4 regions of the Kitasatospora sp. MMS16-BH015 genome follow, and region 1 is predicted to be linked to each of the others. Evidence: riboswitches for the same ligand, from Rfam matches in the RefSeq annotation. Region 1 holds a riboswitch; each other region holds the start of a gene.
The links. Region 1 has a riboswitch for cobalamin ahead of CFP65_RS28085 (cobalamin biosynthesis protein). Riboswitches for the same ligand answer to the same signal wherever they lie in the genome.
Positions count from the first base shown of each region.

Region 1 (4,179 bases):
CCCGCACCATGGTCGACTTGGCGGTGCCCTTCTCGCCGCGCACCAGCACCCCGCCGACGGCGGGGGAGACCGCGTTGAGCAGCAGCCCGAGCCGCAGGTCGGCCATGCCGACGATCGCGGTGAACGGGTATCGGACGTCAGTCATTCGGCACTCCTGAGGCTCTCCTGGGGCCGGGGCGCGCCCGGCGGTACGAACGGCAGACCCTCGGCGGGCACCCCGCCCTCGATCAGCTTCCACAGCGCGTCGGTGTCGGCGTGCTCCTCGATCAGGTCGCCGAGGCGGTCCAGGCGCTCCTCCCGGGCGGCGGCGAAGCAGGTGTCCGGCGCGGGCACGAAGGCCCGGCCGGCCAACTCGGCCACCTCGCGCAGGAAGGCGCGGCGGAAGCCGTCGTTCTCCAGCGCGCCGTGCCAGGTGGTGCCCCAGACCGCCCCCTCCCGGCAGCCGTCGAGGAACGCCTCCCCGCCGAGAACCGCCACCACCCCGTGGTGGATCTCGTAGCCCTCCACCCGCTCGCCGTACGCCTCGCCGACCGGCCGGGCCAGCACCTTTTCCCGGCCGAACTCGACCCGGGTCGGCAGCAGCCCGAGCCCGGGCACCCGGCCGGCCCTGGACTCGACCTCGTCCACGATCTCCCGGCCCAGCATCTGGTACCCGCCGCAGACCCCGAGCACCGGCCGCCCCTCGGCGGCCCGGGCCAGGATCGGGGCCTCCAGCCCGCGCTCGCGCAGCCAGGCCAGGTCGGCCACGGTGGCCCGTGAGCCCGGCAGGATCACCAGGTCGGCGTCGGCCAGCTCCTCGGGCCGGGTGGCCCAGCGCAGCAGCACGCCCGGCTCCTGGGCCAGGGCGTCCAGGTCGGTGAAGTTGGAGAGCCGCGGCAGCCGCACCACGGCCACCCGCAGCACGTCGGCGCCGTACGGGCCCTGGACGGACCCCCGGTCGACCACGGTGGTCAGGTCGAGCGAGTCCTCGGCGTCCAGCCAGAGCCCCGAGAGCATCGGCAGGGTGCCCAGCACCGGACGGCCGGTCAGCTGGTGCAGCATGTCGAGCCCGGGGGCGAGCAGCCGCGCGTCGCCGCGGAACTTGTTCACGAACCAGCCGGCCACGTGCCGCTGGTCCTGGGGGGAGAGCAGCGCCAGTGTGCCGTACATCGCGGCGAAGACCCCGCCCCGGTCGATGTCGCCGACCACCACCACCGGCAGGTCGGCGGCCACCGCCAGGCCCATGTTGGCGATGTCCCGGTCCCGCAGGTTGATCTCGGCGGGGGAGCCGGCGCCCTCGCAGACCACCACCTCGTACCGGGAGCGCAGATCGGCCAGGCACTCCAGCGCGCGCTCCAGCAGCACCGGCTTGCGCTCGCGGTAGTCCAGCGCGCCGACCTCGGCAACCGGCTTGCCGAGCAGCACCACCTGGCTGCGCCCGTCGGCCCCGGGCTTGAGCAGCACCGGGTTCATCGCCGCCTCGGGCTCGATCCGGGCGGCCGCCGCCTGCATCGCCTGGGCGCGGCCGATCTCGGCACCGTCGGCCGTGACGAAGGAGTTGAGCGACATGTTCTGCGCCTTGAACGGCGCGACCCGCACCCCCTGCCGGGCCAGCCAGCGGCAGATGCCCGCCGTCACCACGCTCTTCCCGGCGTCGGAGGTCGTCCCCGCCACCAGCAGTGCCCCGCTCACGCCGCTCCCTTTCGTCGTACATCAGCCACCTTCAGGGGCGCGGGGAACTGCGCGAGTCGGAAGACACCCTTCCGGCGACCGCTTCTCCCGGAATGACTTGCACCCCGAAACGCCCCAACGAGACCGGTCACACCCAGCGCAAGCAGCCCGACCCGCCGCGAAAGCCGACAGGCCCGCTCCACGTCATCCACCGTCACCGCCCGCAGCTCCGCGCCGAGCACCGGCCGGTGTTCCACTCGCTCGCCGTACTGCAGCGTCCCGCCCAGCCGGACACCCAGCGCGCCCGCGAAGGCCGACTCCGCCTGCCCGGCGTTGGGGCTCGGGTGCGCGGAGCCGTCGCGCCGCCAGACCTTCCACGCCGTACGCGGCTCCGGCGCCGCCGCCACGGTGAGCAGCGCGGTGAGCCGGGCGCCGGGCCAGCCGGCCACGTCGTCCAGGCGGGCGGCGGCCCAGCCGAAGCGCAGGTAGCGGGGGGAGCGGTGGCCGACCATCGCGTCCAGCGTGTTGACGGCGCGGAAGGCCAGCAGGCCGGGGGTGCCGGCCAGCGCGCCCCAGACCAGGGCGTTGACCACGGCGTCGGCGGTGTTCTCGGCCACCGACTCGACCACGGCCCGGGCCAGCTGCGCCTCGTCCAGCCCGCTCGGGTCCCGCCCGCACAGGTGCGGCAGCCGCTGGCGGGCGGCGGTCAGGTCGCCGGCCCGCAGGTGGCCGCCGATGGTCCGGGCCTCCCGGGTCAGCGAGGTGCCGCCGAGCACCGTGAAGGTCGCGGCGGCGGCCAGCCCGGCCCGGCGGCGCCCGAGCGCCCGGTCGGCGAGCACGGCCCCGGCCGCCACACCGCCCACGCAGAGGGCGGTGTGCAGCGCCCCCACGCCCCGGTGGTCGCGCCAGAGCGCCCGCTCCAGGCGGTGCGCGGCGGAGCCGAACAGGGCCACGGGGTGCCCGCGCCGGGGGTCGGCGAACAGGGCGTCGGCCAGATAGCCCGCCGCACTGCCGAGGGCGAAGGCGGTGCCCCGCCTCAACGCGCGCACTGCGCAGCGGGCATGGGCAGCGGTACGTACGCCACGGTGACGGGTGTCCTCACTCAGGGTCCGCGCCCTGGCTCGACGAACCGGAGGTGAGAGTCTCCTGGCTCCCGGGGCCCTGAACGGGCTGCCCGGTGACAGTGGCGGGACCGCGCCGGACTCGCACCGGCTTCCTCTGCTTGCCTCCGTTTGGCTGAAAGATCCCACCACGCGCCCCGACCGGGAGTCAACAAACCACCCCGGTGGGCTTGGTCACCAGCGGCCCCCGCCGGATGCCCCCGACGGTCCGTCAGTACCTCCGAAGCAGGTGCCCTGCTCACCGGGGCCGGGCTGTGCGATCCGCCAGGGCCCGTCCGGGCCCGGCGGTCGGGCTTCGTGCGTTCAGCGGCTGGGGGACGACCGAAATGCCCCCGTACGGTCAGGGGGCATGCGACGCAGACCGCTTCCTCCTGCCCCCACCCCCGTGCCCTTCTCCCCGTCCGCAGCCCGCGCCCACCGCGCCGGCCTGGGCCTCACCCCGGACCAGGTGGCCGAGGGCCTGGCCGCCCACGGCGTCCGGCTGCTCCCGGGGCACGTGCTCGCCTGGGAGACCGGCCAGCTGCACCCCACCGAGGAGGAGTTCGTCGCCCTGGCCCGCGCCCTCTGGTGCCCGCCCGCCCAGCTGATGGGCACCCCGCCCGCCACCCTGCGCGACTTCCGACTCGCCCGCGAGCTCACCCAGGAGCAGGCCGCCGCCCGCATCGGCCTCACTCTCCCCGCCTACCAGAAGGCCGAGGCCACCGGCCGCTGGACCGGCGACGAGGACCAGACCCACGCCCTCGCCCTCACCTTCGACCTCCCCCTCCGCACCCTGGTCACCGTGACCGGCCGTCAGTCCGAACTCGACCAGCGCCTCCGCAGCTGCGTGGACGGCCGCTGGCAGGCCCAACTCAAGCCCGTCGCCCGCCTGGTCCCCGCCCCGCCCGAAGCCCTCTCCGCCGCCCTGGCCACCCTCCAGTCCGAGTACCAGATCCCCCTCCACTGGGGCACCCCGGCCGCCGCTCCGACCACGCCGCTGGCCGAACGCTTCTGGCACCTTCTGGGAGAGCGCTAGTTGCACCATCAGGGGAGCAGCCTGGGCATCCATGTAGGACAGCAGCAGAGTGCACGGTCGGCCGCGCCGTTCCCCGCGCCCCTGGAAACCCCAGCTGGCGTACCAACGGTGGCAACAATCCGGCCTCCGTAGTGAACTGGGCGACGGACCACCCGTCACCCCATCCCCCGGGAGAGTGCCATGCGCCGGCAGACCGCCGCCTTCACCGCCGCAGCCGCCGTCGGGGCCGGAGCGGCGGTGCTGCTGCTCGGCCGCAAGGTGTCCGAGCAGGCAGTGCGGCCCGGTGCGCTGCCGGCCCCCGGCGGGCCGCCGCCGGTGTTGAAGGTGGTGCAGCTGGCGGCCGGCCGGATCACGCTGACCCGTACGCCGGAGGCCCTGCGCCCGGGCAGGTAC
Region 1 covers NZ_CP025394.1:6,527,290-6,531,468, forward strand. Annotated here, with positions in the region: gene CFP65_RS28075 (putative cobaltochelatase) at 1-145, opposite strand, end outside; gene CFP65_RS28080 (cobyric acid synthase) at 142-1,671, opposite strand; gene CFP65_RS28085 (cobalamin biosynthesis protein) at 1,668-2,690, opposite strand; cobalamin riboswitch at 2,770-2,916, opposite strand; gene CFP65_RS28090 (helix-turn-helix transcriptional regulator) at 3,121-3,786, shown strand; gene CFP65_RS28095 (S9 family peptidase) at 3,967-4,179, shown strand, end outside.

Region 2 (4,179 bases), 5.3 Mb from region 1:
GATACCCACGGCAGAGGCGGGCTGGGACGGCCTGCCGGAGGTGCCCGAGTACGTGGTGAAGCCGGTGCAGGGGGCGGATTCGATCGGGATGGCGGTCCTCCCGGCGGCCGAGCTGGAGCGGGCCGAGCTGGCGGGGATGCTGGTGCAGCCGAAGGTGGACTTCGCGTACGAGGTGTCCTTCTACTTCGTGGACCAGGAGTGCCAGTACGCGCTGTACGCCCCGGACCCGGCGGCGCGGTGGCTGCTGGAGCGGTACGAGCCGAGCGAGGCGGACTTGGCGTTTGCGCAGCGGTTCGTGGAGTGGAACGGGCTCCCGCACGGGATCCAGCGGGTGGACGCCTGCCGGACGGCGGCCGGGGAGCTGCTGCTGGTGGAGCTGGAAGACCTCAACCCGTACCTCTCGCTGGAGCTGCTGGACGAGGAGACCCGGGAGCGGTTCGTGGCCGCGTTCACCCGCTCGCTGCACGGGCTGCTGGCCGCCCCGCGCCCAGCGGCACCGTGAGCTCGGTGTCGGTGTCGTAGCTGCGGGCGGCGTCGAACTCGCCGGTGAGGTCCGGGAGGCGGCCCAGCAGGTCGTGGGCGCGGACCAGCTCCTCGGGCTCCAGCCGCCGGGTGAGTCCGAGGTGGGGGGACCAGCGGCCGGGGAGGTAGTACGGGTTGGGCTCGGGGGAGTCGGCGAGCAGCTGCCAGATCCGGTGGTGCAGCCGGACCAGCTCGTAGCCGGGGACCACCGACCAGGCGAGCACCCGGCGGCGGCTGCGGGCGCTGAAGGAGAGCAGGCCGGTGAGGCGGACGGGCAGCGGGAGGGATGCGGCCAGCAGCTCGTCGACCCGGGCCAGCGCCTCGGGGGAGAGGGTGCCGCAGGCCAGGGTGAGGTGCGGGCGGTGGCCGGCGTGGGTGTTGCGGGCCAGGCTTGGCACGCCGCCGTCGGAGAGCCGCTGCCAGACCTCGCGGACGGCGGCGTCGAACTCGGGGGCACAGGTGAGCTCCACGGTCTGCATGTGATCACCGTAGGGAGCCCGGGCCGAACTGACGAAGTATTTACGGCCGGGTGAGGGGAGAGACGGGAGGGAAGGGAGGGGAGAGACGAGCGAGGCCGGGGGACAGGTGGGGCGCGCGGGGGTGAGCGTCGCGTGGGGCCGAGGGGCCGGAGGGGCGGCGGGTGGCTGCGCTGCGCCGCGAGGGTCGGGGGCCCGGGCGGGCTCAGTCGCGGTGGCCGAGGACGCCGTGGGCCAGGACCTCGGCGATGGCGGTGTCGACCAGGCGGTAGCGGACGATCCTGCCGTCGCGGTCGCCGGCCACCAGGGCGGCGGAGCGGAGCAGGCGCAGGGCCTGGGAGACGGCGGTGTCCTTCATCCCGGTGGCCACGGCGAGGTCGGAGACGGCCAGCGGGCCGGTCTCGTGCAGGGCCAGCAGGATGGCGAGCCGGCCGGGGTCGGCGAGGAGGGAGAAGCGTTCGGCCCAGGCCCGGACGTGCTCGGTGTCACCGATGGCGGCGATGGCCTCGCAGACCCGGTGGCCGTCGATGGTCCGGTGGGTCGCGCGGTCGGCGGGGACGAGATGCATGCCCCTGATTGTCTCATCCTGAGCCGGGGCGGCTCCGGTGGGGCGTGATGTGCGACACCTGCACAGGTGTGCAGGCTTGCAGGTCATGGGCCGTCACCCCTACGGTGTTCCACGCCGTGGTGCTCGGGAAGCCGGTGACGGACCATCAAGGTCCCAGCCCGGAGCGGCCCTCGCCACTGTGATCGGGTAGTGCCCGCACCATCTCCGTACGAACCTCACCGTACGAACGGAGGGTCACTGGACGTCAGTCCGGGAAGGCCGGGTGCGGGTGCGCTGACCCGTAAGCCAGGAGACCGGCCACGGCACTTCACGAAGTGATCCACGAGGTGCTGGAGCGTGACCGCAGATGACCCTGCCCGAAATCAGTGCTGCCCCGGGTGCCGTCCCGGTGGCGGCGACCGCCCCCGCCGGCTTCCGGTGGAAGCGTGAGGACACCACCCGGACCGTCGGCCTGATGCTGGTCATCCTGGCCATGCACGTGGCGGCCTTCGGCACCCTGTTCTTCCTGGTGGTGCCGGAGAACTACAAGGTCGGCACCCAGGTGTTCGGGGTGGGCCTCGGCATCACCGCGTACACCCTGGGCATGCGGCACGCCTTCGACGCCGACCACATAGCCGTGATCGACAACACCACCCGCAAGCTGATGGCGGACGGCAAGCGGCCGGTCTCGGTGGGCTTCTGGTTCGCGCTGGGCCACTCCACCATGGTCGTGGTGATGGCCGGCCTGGTGGCCGGCGGTGCCGCGCTGGCCGGCACGCTGATGGACGACGAGTCGACCACCCACAAGGTGCTCGGGATGATCGGGACGACCACCTCGGGGGCCTTCCTCTACCTGATCGCCGCGCTCAACCTGGCCGCGCTCACCGGCATCATGCGGGTCTTCCGGGCGATGCGGGCCGGGCAGTACGACGAGCAGGAGCTGGAGCAGCACCTCAACTCGCGCGGCTTCATGAACCGCGTCCTCGGCCGGGCCACCCGTTCGATCACCCGCCCGGGCCAGATGTACCCGGTCGGGATGCTGCTCGGCCTCGGCTTCGACACCGCGACCGAGGTGACCCTGATGGTGATGGCCGGCTCCGGCGCGGCGGCCGGGCTGCCCTGGTACGCGATCGTCTGCCTGCCGCTGCTGTTCGCCTCCGGGATGAGCCTGTTCGACACCCTGGACGGCACCTTCATGAACTTCGCCTACCAGTGGGCCTTCTCCAACCCGGTCCGCAAGGTCTACTACAACCTGACCATCACCGGGCTCTCCATCGCCGTCGCCTTCGTGATCGGCACCATCGAGCTGGTCTCGGTGGCGCACGACAAGTTCGACCTGACCGACCCGGTGTCCGGCTGGATCTCCGAGCTGAGCCTGGACAACGTGGGCTTCGCGATCGTCGGCCTGTTCGTGGTGGTCTGGGCGCTGGCGATCGGCTACTGGAAGCTGGCCAAGGTGGACCGCAGGTGGGCCGGCAAGACCTCCTGACCGGGTGCGCCTGACAGGCGGGGTGCGGCGGGGCTCCGTAGGCTCGTGAGCATGGCTGATGCGTACCTGGCCCGGCGTGAGCGGTTGCGCGAGCACTGTAGTGCCCTCGGGGCGGACGCCTCCCTGGTCACCCGGGCCGCCAACGTCCGGTACCTGACCGGCTGCTCCCCCTGCGGTGCGACGCTGCTGCTGACCCGGGAGCGCGCGCTGCTGGCGCTGCCCGAGGACCTGCCGCCGGACGACACCGGCGAGCACCTGCTCGACCCGGAGGTGGCCCGGCTGCCGGTGGCCGCCGGGGAGGACTCGGCGCTGGTGGCCGCCGAGGCCGCCGGCCGGCTGCGGGTGGCCGACCTCGCGGTGGAGGAGCACGACCTCACGGTGACCCGGCACCGGGCAGTGGCCGGGCTGGCCGAGGGCATCCGGCTGACCGACCTCGGCGAGGCGGTGGAGCGGCTGCGGGTGGTCAAGGACGAGCACGAGATCGCCGACCTGCGGATCGCCGCCGAGATCGCCGACCAGGCGCTCGGCGAGCTGCTCGAATCCATCCTGGTCGGCCGCACCGAGCGGCACCTGGCGATGGAGCTGGAGCGCCGGATGATCGACCACGGCGCCGACCGGGCCGCCTTCCCGGTCTCGGTGGGCACCGGCAGCCACTCCGGCCAGGAGGCGCACCAGCCCACCGACCGCCGGGTGGAGGAGGGCGACTTCCTGACCGTGGTGCTCGGCGCCCAGTACCGGGGCTACGGCGTCTCCACCGCCCGGACCTTCGTGATCGGCGCGGCCCCCGCGCCCTGGCAGGTCGAGCTGCACAGGCTGGTCTTCCGCGCCCAGCGCGCCGCCCGGGAGGCGCTCGGTCCCGGCGTGGCGCAGCACGCGCCGGACCAGGCGGCCCGGGAGATCCTGCAAGCCGCGGGCCACCAGGACACGTCCGTACACCCACTCGGCCACGGCATCGGCCTGGAGATCAGGGAGGCGCCGCGTCTGGGCCCCGCGGACATGGGTAAACTGGACAACCGCGTGCCGGTCACCGTCGGCCCAGGGGTGCACATCCCGGGCAAGGGCGGGGTCCGGATCGAGGACACCCTCGTGGTGCGCCCCCTCGAAGAGGGCGGGCCCGAGCTGCTCACCATCACCACCAAGGAGCT
Region 2 covers NZ_CP025394.1:1,198,019-1,202,197, reverse strand. Annotated here, with positions in the region: gene CFP65_RS40130 (hypothetical protein) at 1-502, shown strand, start outside; gene CFP65_RS05175 (2'-5' RNA ligase family protein) at 450-1,001, opposite strand; gene CFP65_RS05170 (metalloregulator ArsR/SmtB family transcription factor) at 1,204-1,566, opposite strand; cobalamin riboswitch at 1,667-1,883, shown strand; gene CFP65_RS05165 (HoxN/HupN/NixA family nickel/cobalt transporter) at 1,913-3,034, shown strand; gene CFP65_RS05160 (aminopeptidase P family protein) at 3,086-4,179, shown strand, end outside.
Region 2: linked by a shared signal. The riboswitch ahead of CFP65_RS05165 (HoxN/HupN/NixA family nickel/cobalt transporter) and the one ahead of CFP65_RS28085 (cobalamin biosynthesis protein) in region 1 are both predicted to bind cobalamin.

Region 3 (4,179 bases), 5.9 Mb from region 1:
AGCGGACCCGGTCGGCCCGGGCGTGGGCGAGCAGGCCGGTGAGGGAGGTGGTGGCGACGATCAGCAGGCTCGCGGTGCCCGCGTGGGCGGGGGAGAACCCGAGCAGGTAGACCAGGGCCGGCACGGCGAGCATGCTGCCGCCGCCACCGAGGCCGCCGAGCGCGAGGCCGACCGCCGCTCCCGCGAGCAGGGCCAGGATCAGGGGGGTCATATGCCCGGTCCGTCCGGGTATCCGGCCGTGGTGGCCGGCCGCGGACCGGGCTGGTGACAGTAGGGCGGCATGGGTTCGCTCCTGGCGGGGGAGAGTGCTGGGTGCGCTCTCGGTCGTGGGGACGGGTGGTTGCCGGGCCGGGGCGTCGGGTCCGTTCTGACGAGGAGCAGACGGGCTCGGCGGCGGGGCTTGGCGCGGGCCCGGCCGCCGCCGATAATACCCGTGGGGGTATTGTGAGAGGCAAGGGATACCCCACCCGGTATCTCACGGAAGCTGGAGTAGTCCCCTTGTTCTTCGCCCAGTACTACCTCGACTGCCTCTCCCAGGCCTCGTACCTGATCGCCGACGAGACCACCGGCCGCGCCGTGGTCGTCGACCCGCGCCGCGACGTGGACGAGTACCTCGCCGACGCCGAGGCGTACGGCTTCACCGTGGAGGCCGTGCTCAACACCCACTTCCACGCCGACTTCCTGGCCGGCCACCTGGAGCTGGCCGCCCGGACCGGTGCCTGGATCGGCTACGGCCGCCGGGCCGAGACCGAGTACCCGATCCGCCACCTCGCCGAGGGCGAGCGGATCAGCCTCGGCGAGGTGACCCTGGAGATCCTGGAGACGCCCGGCCACACGCCCGAGTCGATCAGCGTGCTGGTCCGTGAGCGGGCCGAGGACGCCGTGCCGTACGGGGTGCTCACCGGCGACGCGCTCTTCATCGGCGACGTGGGCCGTCCCGACCTGCTCGCCTCCAGCGGGGTCACCGCCGAGGAGCTCGGCCGGATGCTGTACGAGAGCGTGCAGGGCAAGCTGATGGCGCTGCCCGACGAGACCCGGGTCTTCCCCGCACACGGGGCCGGCTCCGCCTGCGGCAAGAACCTCTCCACCGAGCGCTCCTCCACCATCGGTGCCCAGCGGGCCACCAACTACGCCTGCGCGCCGATGGCCGAGCAGGACTTCGTCGCGCTGGTCACCGCCGGGCAGCCCGCCGCGCCCTCCTACTTCGGCTACGACGCCACCCTCAACCGGCAGGAGCGCGAGCTGTTCGACGCCGGGCGGGCCCACCGCCCGCTCACCGTCGCCGAGTTCCGCGCCGCCCGGGCGGCCGGGGCCGTGGTGGTGGACGCCCGCAGCCCGCAGGAGTTCGCGGCCGGCCACCTGCGCGGGGCGGTCAACATCCCCGCCGACGGCCGGTTCGCCGAGCAGGCCGGGGCCGTGCTCACCCCACAGGCCGAGCTGCTGGTGCTCGCCCCCGAGTGCCGGGCCGCCGAGGTCACCACCCGGCTGGCCCGGATCGGCTTCGACCGCACCGCCGGCCACCTCGCCGAACCGGAGGCCACCCTGCCCGAACTCGCCGACCTGCTCACCCCCGCCAGCCGCCTCACCGCCGACCAGCTCCGCACCGCGCTGGCCGCCGACCAACCGCCGCTGATGATCGACGTCCGCAGCTGCGCCGAGCGCGCGGAGGGCACCGTCGAGGGCGCGCTGCACATCGCCCTCAACGAACTCCCCAGCCGGCTGGCCGAGATACCCACCGACCGCCCGGTCGTGCTGCACTGCGCCGGCGGCCACCGCTCCTCGATCGCGGCCAGCCTGCTGCGCCGCCACGGCCACACCGATGTCTCCGACCTGCTCGGCGGCTACGCGGCCTGGGCCGCAACCTGCTGATGTCGTGCGGATCTTGCCGTTCCGCCGCGGATTGTGGTTAAGCTGACCCCGCAGCCGGTACGCCCCGTCAGCCAGACGGCGGCGTCGCAAGAGGGAACCCGGTGACGCCTTTGAACAGGCCAGTCCGGGACTGCCCCGCAGCGGTGAGTGGGAACGACCGCCGTCATACGCACTGGGTCCGAGAGGGCCTGGGAAGCGACGGCCAGTAGGTGACCGCCCTTTCGACAGGGCGGCCGTGCCCGCGAGTCCGAAGACCTGCCGCTGCCCGTGCGCGGCCTTCCGCGCGCGGCCAACCGGTGACCTCGTGGGCGGGTCGGCGCACATACCAGGCGGAGCCGTGCCCCAAGTGCCGGTGCCCGCCCGGTCGGTGACCCCTTCGCACCCTCGTCCCGTCGCCGGGGACCTGAGGATCCAGGCTCGCGAAGGAGAGTCCCTTGACCACGAACTCCGCCCCTGCCACCGCCGTGGCCACCGCGCACGGCTACCCCCGCCAAGGCCGCCACCGGGAACTTAAGCGGGCGATCGAGGGCTACTGGAAGGGCGCCGTCACCGCCGAGGCGCTGCTGGCCACGGCCGCCGAGCTGCGCCGGGAGAACTGGCGGCAGCTGGCCGAGGCCGGCCTCGATGAACTACCCACCGGCGACTTCTCGTTGTACGACCACATGCTGGACACCACGGTGGCCGTCGGCGCCATCCCGCCCCGGCACCGGGCGGCCGTGGCGGCCGACGGTCTGGCCGGGTACTTCGCCATGGCGCGCGGCACCCAGCAGGCGCCGCCACTGGAGATGACCAAGTGGTTCGACACCAACTACCACTACCTGGTGCCGGAGTTGGGCCCGGATACGGCCTTCGCCGCCGACCCGGCCAAGGCCGTCGGCGAGTACCTGGAGGCTCGCTCGCTCGGGCACACCGCCCGGCCGGTCCTGATCGGCCCGGTCAGCTACCTGCTGCTCGCCAAGCCCGCGCCCGGGGTGGCCGAGGACTTCCAGCCGATCACCCTGCTCGACCGGCTGCTGCCCGTCTACGCCGAACTGCTGGCCGCGTTGAAGGCAGCAGGAGCGGAATGGGTGCAACTGGACGAGCCCGCCCTGGTGCAGGACCGCACCCCCGCCGAGCTCAACGCCGCCGCCCGCGCCTACCGGGAGTTGGGCGGCTCGGCCGACCGGCCGAAGCTGCTGGTGGCGAGCTACTTCGACCGCCTCGGCGAGGCGCTGCCGGTGCTGGCCAAGGCCCCGGTCGAGGGGCTGGCGCTGGACTTCACCGGCCCGGCGGCCGGCAACCTGGCGGACCTCGCGGCCGTCGGCGGCCTGCCGGGCAAGCGGCTGGTGGCGGGGGTGATCGACGGGCGGAACGTCTGGATCAACGACCTGGAGCGGTCCTTGGCCACCCTCGGCACCCTGCTCGGACTGGCCGACCGGGTGGACGTGGCGCCCTCCTGCTCACTGCTGCACGTGCCGATCGACGCCACCGCCGAGCGCGAGATCGACCCGCAGATCGCCCGCTGGCTGGCCTTTGCGAAGCAGAAGGCCGCCGAGGCGGCCCTGCTGGCCCGGGGTCTCGGTCAGGGCGTCAGTGCGATCACCGCCGAACTGGCCGCCAACCGGGCCGACTTGGCCTCCCGTGCGGCCTCCCCGATCACCCGCGACCCGGCCGTCCGAGCCCGGGCCGCCGCCGTGGCCCCGGCCGACACCCGGCGGGCCCAGCCCTACGCCGTCCGTGCCGAGGTGCAGCGGGCCCGGCTCGGGCTGCCCCTGCTGCCGACCACCACGATCGGCTCCTTCCCGCAGACCGCCGAACTGCGCGTGGCCCGGGCCGATCTGGCAGCCGGGCGGATCGACGAGGCCGCGTACCGGGAGCGGATGGCGGCCGAGGTGCGCGAGGTGATCGCGTACCAGGAGAAGGCCGGGCTCGACGTGCTGGTGCACGGTGAGCCCGAACGCAACGACATGGTCCAGTACTTCGCCGAGCAGCTCACCGGCTACCTGGCCACCCGGCACGGCTGGGTGCAGTCCTACGGCACCCGGTACGTGCGGCCGCCGGTGCTGGCGGGCGACATCTCCCGGCCGCAGCCGATGACGGTGGACTGGTACCGATACGCGCAGGGCCTCACCGACCGGCCGGTCAAGGGCATGCTCACCGGGCCGGTCACCATGCTGGCCTGGTCCTTCGTCCGCGACGACCAGCCCGCGGCCGAGACCGCCCGGCAGGTGGCGCTGGCGCTGCGGGCGGAGGTGGCGGACCTGGAGGCGGCCGGTGCGGCGGTGGTGCAGGTGGACGAGCCCGCGCTGCGCGAGACGCTCCCGCTCCGGG
Region 3 covers NZ_CP025394.1:593,582-597,760, reverse strand. Annotated here, with positions in the region: gene CFP65_RS02665 (sulfite exporter TauE/SafE family protein) at 1-211, opposite strand, end outside; gene CFP65_RS02660 (rhodanese-like domain-containing protein) at 499-1,869, shown strand; cobalamin riboswitch at 1,958-2,126, shown strand; gene metE (5-methyltetrahydropteroyltriglutamate--homocysteine S-methyltransferase) at 2,304-4,179, shown strand, end outside.
Region 3: linked by a shared signal. The riboswitch ahead of metE (5-methyltetrahydropteroyltriglutamate--homocysteine S-methyltransferase) and the one ahead of CFP65_RS28085 (cobalamin biosynthesis protein) in region 1 are both predicted to bind cobalamin.

Region 4 (4,179 bases), 830 kb from region 1:
GACATCTGCGAGGAGGAGGCCGGCCGGCCCGTCCTGCTCGTCTCGCACGACTGCCCGGTCCTGATGCTCCGCTACGTCCTCGACCGCCTCACCGAGCCCGAACTCCTCGCCCTCCTCCCGGTCGGCAACTGCTCCACCGCCCTCTGGCGCTCCGACGGCACCGCCCTGCGCCCCGAGCAGTGGAACTCGGTGAGCCACCTCTAGGAGGCCGTCCCGAAGGTGCGGCGGTAGGTCTGGGGGGTGGTGCCGAGCCAGCGGGTGAAGTGGTGACGCAGGGTGGCGGCGTTGCCGAAGCCGGAGTGAGCGGCGACGGTGTCCACCGGTTCGGTGGTGGATTCGAGCAGGCGCTGGGCGTGCAGCAGGCGCTGGTTGGTGAGCCAGCGGTGCGGGGTGGTGCCGGTCTCCTGCTGGAAGCGGCGTGCGAAGGTGCGCGGGGACATGTGGGCCCGGGCGGCCAGCTGGTCGACCGTCAGCTCCTGGTCCAGGTGGTGGCGCAGCCACTCCAGCAGGGGCGCCAGCGAATCCGCCGAGCACTCCGGCAGCGGCCGGGCCACGTACTGGGCCTGGCCGCCCTCCCGGTGCGGGGCCACCACCATCCGCCGGGCGATCCCCCGGGCCACCTCGGCCCCCTGGAGCTTGCGCACCAGGTGCAGGCAGGCGTCGATCCCGGCCGCCGTGCCGGCCGAGGTGATCACCGGGTCCTCGTCCACGTAGAGCACGTCCGGCTCGACCGTGGTGTGCGGGAAGCGCTCGGCCATCCGGTCGGCGTGCCGCCAGTGCGTGGTGCTGCGGCGGCCGTCCAGCAGCCCGGCGGCGCCCAGCAGGTAGGAGCCGTTGCAGATCGAGAGCACCCGCGAGCCGCGGCCCACCACCGCCCGCAGGGCGGCCAGCAGCGGCTCGGGGTACTCCTCCCGGACACCGGTGGCGGCCGCGATCACCAGATCGGCCTCGGCCAGCCGCTCGACCCCGTACGGCACGTCCACCGTGAAGCCGGCGTGGGTGGGCAGCGGCCCGGGCCGGTCGGAGGCCAGCGCGAAGTCGTAGACCGGCTGGCCGTCGTCACTCCGATCGAGGCCGAACACCTCGCAGGCCACGCCGAGTTCGAAGGGGTGGACGGGTGCCAGCACCACGGCCACGACGTTCTGCAGACGGGGGTTCAGCTGTGCTGCCATGCCGACCAGCCTGGCACTGGCAGGATTTCGATGCAAGTGGTCGTTTCTGCCACTCGTCCGAGCCGCCGCCCGCGAGGAGCCTGGAGGCATGACCTCGATCACGCAGCTGCTCCCCCTGTTCGGCACGGTCGGCGGCTTCGGCCTGCTCGGCACCCTGGTCGGCCGCGACGTCGACCGGCTGGCCCGCACCGGCCGGGACAACCGGCACCGCCCGACGGGCTACCCGACGAGCCAGCCGGCCGATCAGACGACGGCCCGGGCCGGATCGAACACGCCTTCGGGCACAATGGTCCGATGCAGATCACCGTTCGCCACGCCCGCGAGGAAGACCTCGAGGGCGCCGGAGCCGTCACCGTCGAGGCCTTCGTCGGCGGCGGTCACACCGAGCCCGACAGCCCGTACCTCGCCCTCCTCGGCGACGCCCGCCGCCGCTTCGCGGAGGCCGAGCTCCTCGTCGCCGTCGACGACGCCGATCGGGTGCTCGGCTGTGTGACCTTCGCCTCGGGCGGCACCGAGTGGGCCGACATCGCGGAGCCGCACGAGGGCGAGATCCGGATGCTCGCGGTGGGCGCGGCGGCCCAGGGCCGGGGCGTCGGCGAGGCCCTGGTGCGGGCCGCGATGGCCCGTTCGCGGGAGCTCGGGCTGACCGCGATGGCCTTCTCCACCCGGCCCGCGATGACCACCGCACACCGGCTCTACGAACGGCTCGGCTTCCGCCGGACCCCCGAGCGGGACTGGGCGCCGCGGCCCGGGATCGACCTGCTCACCTATGGTCTGACCTTCGAGGATCAGCTGATCTGACGGGCTGTACGGTGGCTCCCCGCTACCACCTGACCACGACACGCGGCACTACATCTGGGGTCGCATCCGACCCCGGCCACAACATGTATGCTCACTCTCGCTGTCGAAGCAGGGGAACCCGGTGCGACTCCGGGACTGCCCCGCAGCGGTGAGCGGCATCCCCGAAAGGGCGGGGCCGCAAGTCCGATGACCTGCCGACGGTGTGCACACGGCTTCCCCGCAGGCGCCTTGCAGCACTGAGTCACGTCCGGGCCTCGCGGGCGGGCCGGGGGGTCTGAAACGCGCGCGCTCGCAAGGGTGCGCCGCGCCGCGTTCCCCTGCGCCCTGATGGTCCTGGACGAATACGTCGTTCCGCCGCCGCCAGGAGAGCGCCTTGACCATCGCAGCAGTTGCCCTGCCGTCCCAGGGTTCCGCCGATCACGACCAGACCGACCCCGGTGCTGCGCTCCTGCGGCTGCTGACCGACCGCAGCGCCGACCTCCCCCAGGTCGACCCCGGCCACGTCGCCGCCGCCGCCCTGCGCGGCCGCCACGCCGGCTCCGACTTCGCGGAGCTGCGCGGGCTGGCCGTCGAGGCCGCCGCCTCGATGATCGCCGAGGACCCGCAGTACTCGAAGCTGGCCGCTCGCCTGCTCGCCCTGGAGATCGCCGACGAGGCCGTCGGCCAGGGTGCGGTCTCCTTCTCCGCCTCGATCGGCGTCGGCCACGCCGAGGGCCTGATCGGCGACACCACCGCCGAGTTCGTCGCCAAGCACGCCGACAGCCTGGACGAGCTGATCGACCAGCGGGGCGACGACCGCTTCGAGTACTTCGGCCTGCGCACCGTGCAGTCCCGCTACCTGCTGCGCCACCCGATCACCCGCAAGGTGATCGAGACCCCGCAGCACTTCCTGCTCCGCGTCGCCTCGGGCCTGGCCGTCGGCGACAGCGCCGAGTCGGTCCGCGAGGTGGCCGAGCTGTACGCGCTGATGAGCGCGCTCTCCTACCTGCCCTCCTCGCCGACCCTGTTCAACTCCGGCACCAAGCACCCGCAGATGTCGAGCTGCTACCTGCTCGACTCACCGCTGGACAACCTGGACTCGATCTACTCGCGCTACGCGCAGATCGCCCGTCTCTCCAAGCACGCCGGCGGCATCGGCCTCTCCTACAGCCGCATCCGCTCGCGCGGCTCGCTGATCCGCGGCACCAACGGCAAGTCCAACGGCATCGTGCCGTTCCTGCGCACCCTCGACTCCTCCGTCGCCGCCGTCAACCAGGGCGGCCGCCGCAAGGGCGCGGCCTGCGTCTACCTGGAGACCTGGCACGCGGACATCGAGGAGTTCCTGGAGCTGCGCGACAACACCGGCGAGGAGGCGCGGCGCACCCACAACCTGAACCTCGCCCACTGGATCCCGGACGAGTTCATGCGCCGCGTGAACGCCAACTCCGACTGGTCGCTCTTCTCCCCGGCCGACGTGCCCGAGCTGGTCGACCTCTGGGGCGAGGAGTTCGACGCCGCGTACCTGAAGGCCGAGGCGGCCGGCCTGGCCGTCCGCACCATCCCGGCGCAGACCCTGTACGCCCGGATGATGCGCACCCTCGCGCAGACCGGCAACGGCTGGATGACCTTCAAGGACGCCTCCAACCGCGCCGCCAACCAGACCGCACTGCCGGGCCGCACCGTGCACTCCTCGAACCTGTGCACCGAGATCCTCGAGGTCACCGACGACTCCGAGACGGCCGTCTGCAACCTCGGCTCGGTCAACCTCGGCGCCCACGTCGCCCCCGGCGCGACCGCGACGGACCTGCTGTCCGCCATGGACTGGGAGCGCCTGGACGCCACCGTCCGCACCGCCGTGACCTTCCTCGACCGCGTGGTGGACATCAACTTCTACCCGACCCCCGAGGCCGGCGCGTCCAACTCGCGCTGGCGCCCGGTGGGCCTGGGCGTGATGGGCCTGCAGGACGTCTTCTTCAAGCTCCGCCTGGACTTCGACTCCGCCGAGGCCAAGCAGCTCTCCACCCTGATCGCCGAGCGCATCATGCTGACCGCCTACGAGCGCTCCAGCGAGCTCGCCGAGCAGTTCGGGCAGCACCCGGCCTACGCCGAGACCCGCGCCGCCCAGGGCCAGCTGCACATCGACCACTTCGAGGCCGCCCCGCAGTGGACCGAGCGCTGGGACGCCCTGCGCGCCCGGATCGCCACCACCGGCCTGCGCAACTCGCTC
Region 4 covers NZ_CP025394.1:5,698,653-5,702,831, reverse strand. Annotated here, with positions in the region: gene CFP65_RS24670 (histidine phosphatase family protein) at 1-204, shown strand, start outside; gene CFP65_RS24665 (helix-turn-helix domain-containing protein) at 201-1,172, opposite strand; gene CFP65_RS24660 (GNAT family N-acetyltransferase) at 1,467-1,973, shown strand; cobalamin riboswitch at 2,030-2,187, shown strand; gene CFP65_RS24655 (ribonucleoside-diphosphate reductase subunit alpha) at 2,347-4,179, shown strand, end outside.
Region 4: linked by a shared signal. The riboswitch ahead of CFP65_RS24655 (ribonucleoside-diphosphate reductase subunit alpha) and the one ahead of CFP65_RS28085 (cobalamin biosynthesis protein) in region 1 are both predicted to bind cobalamin.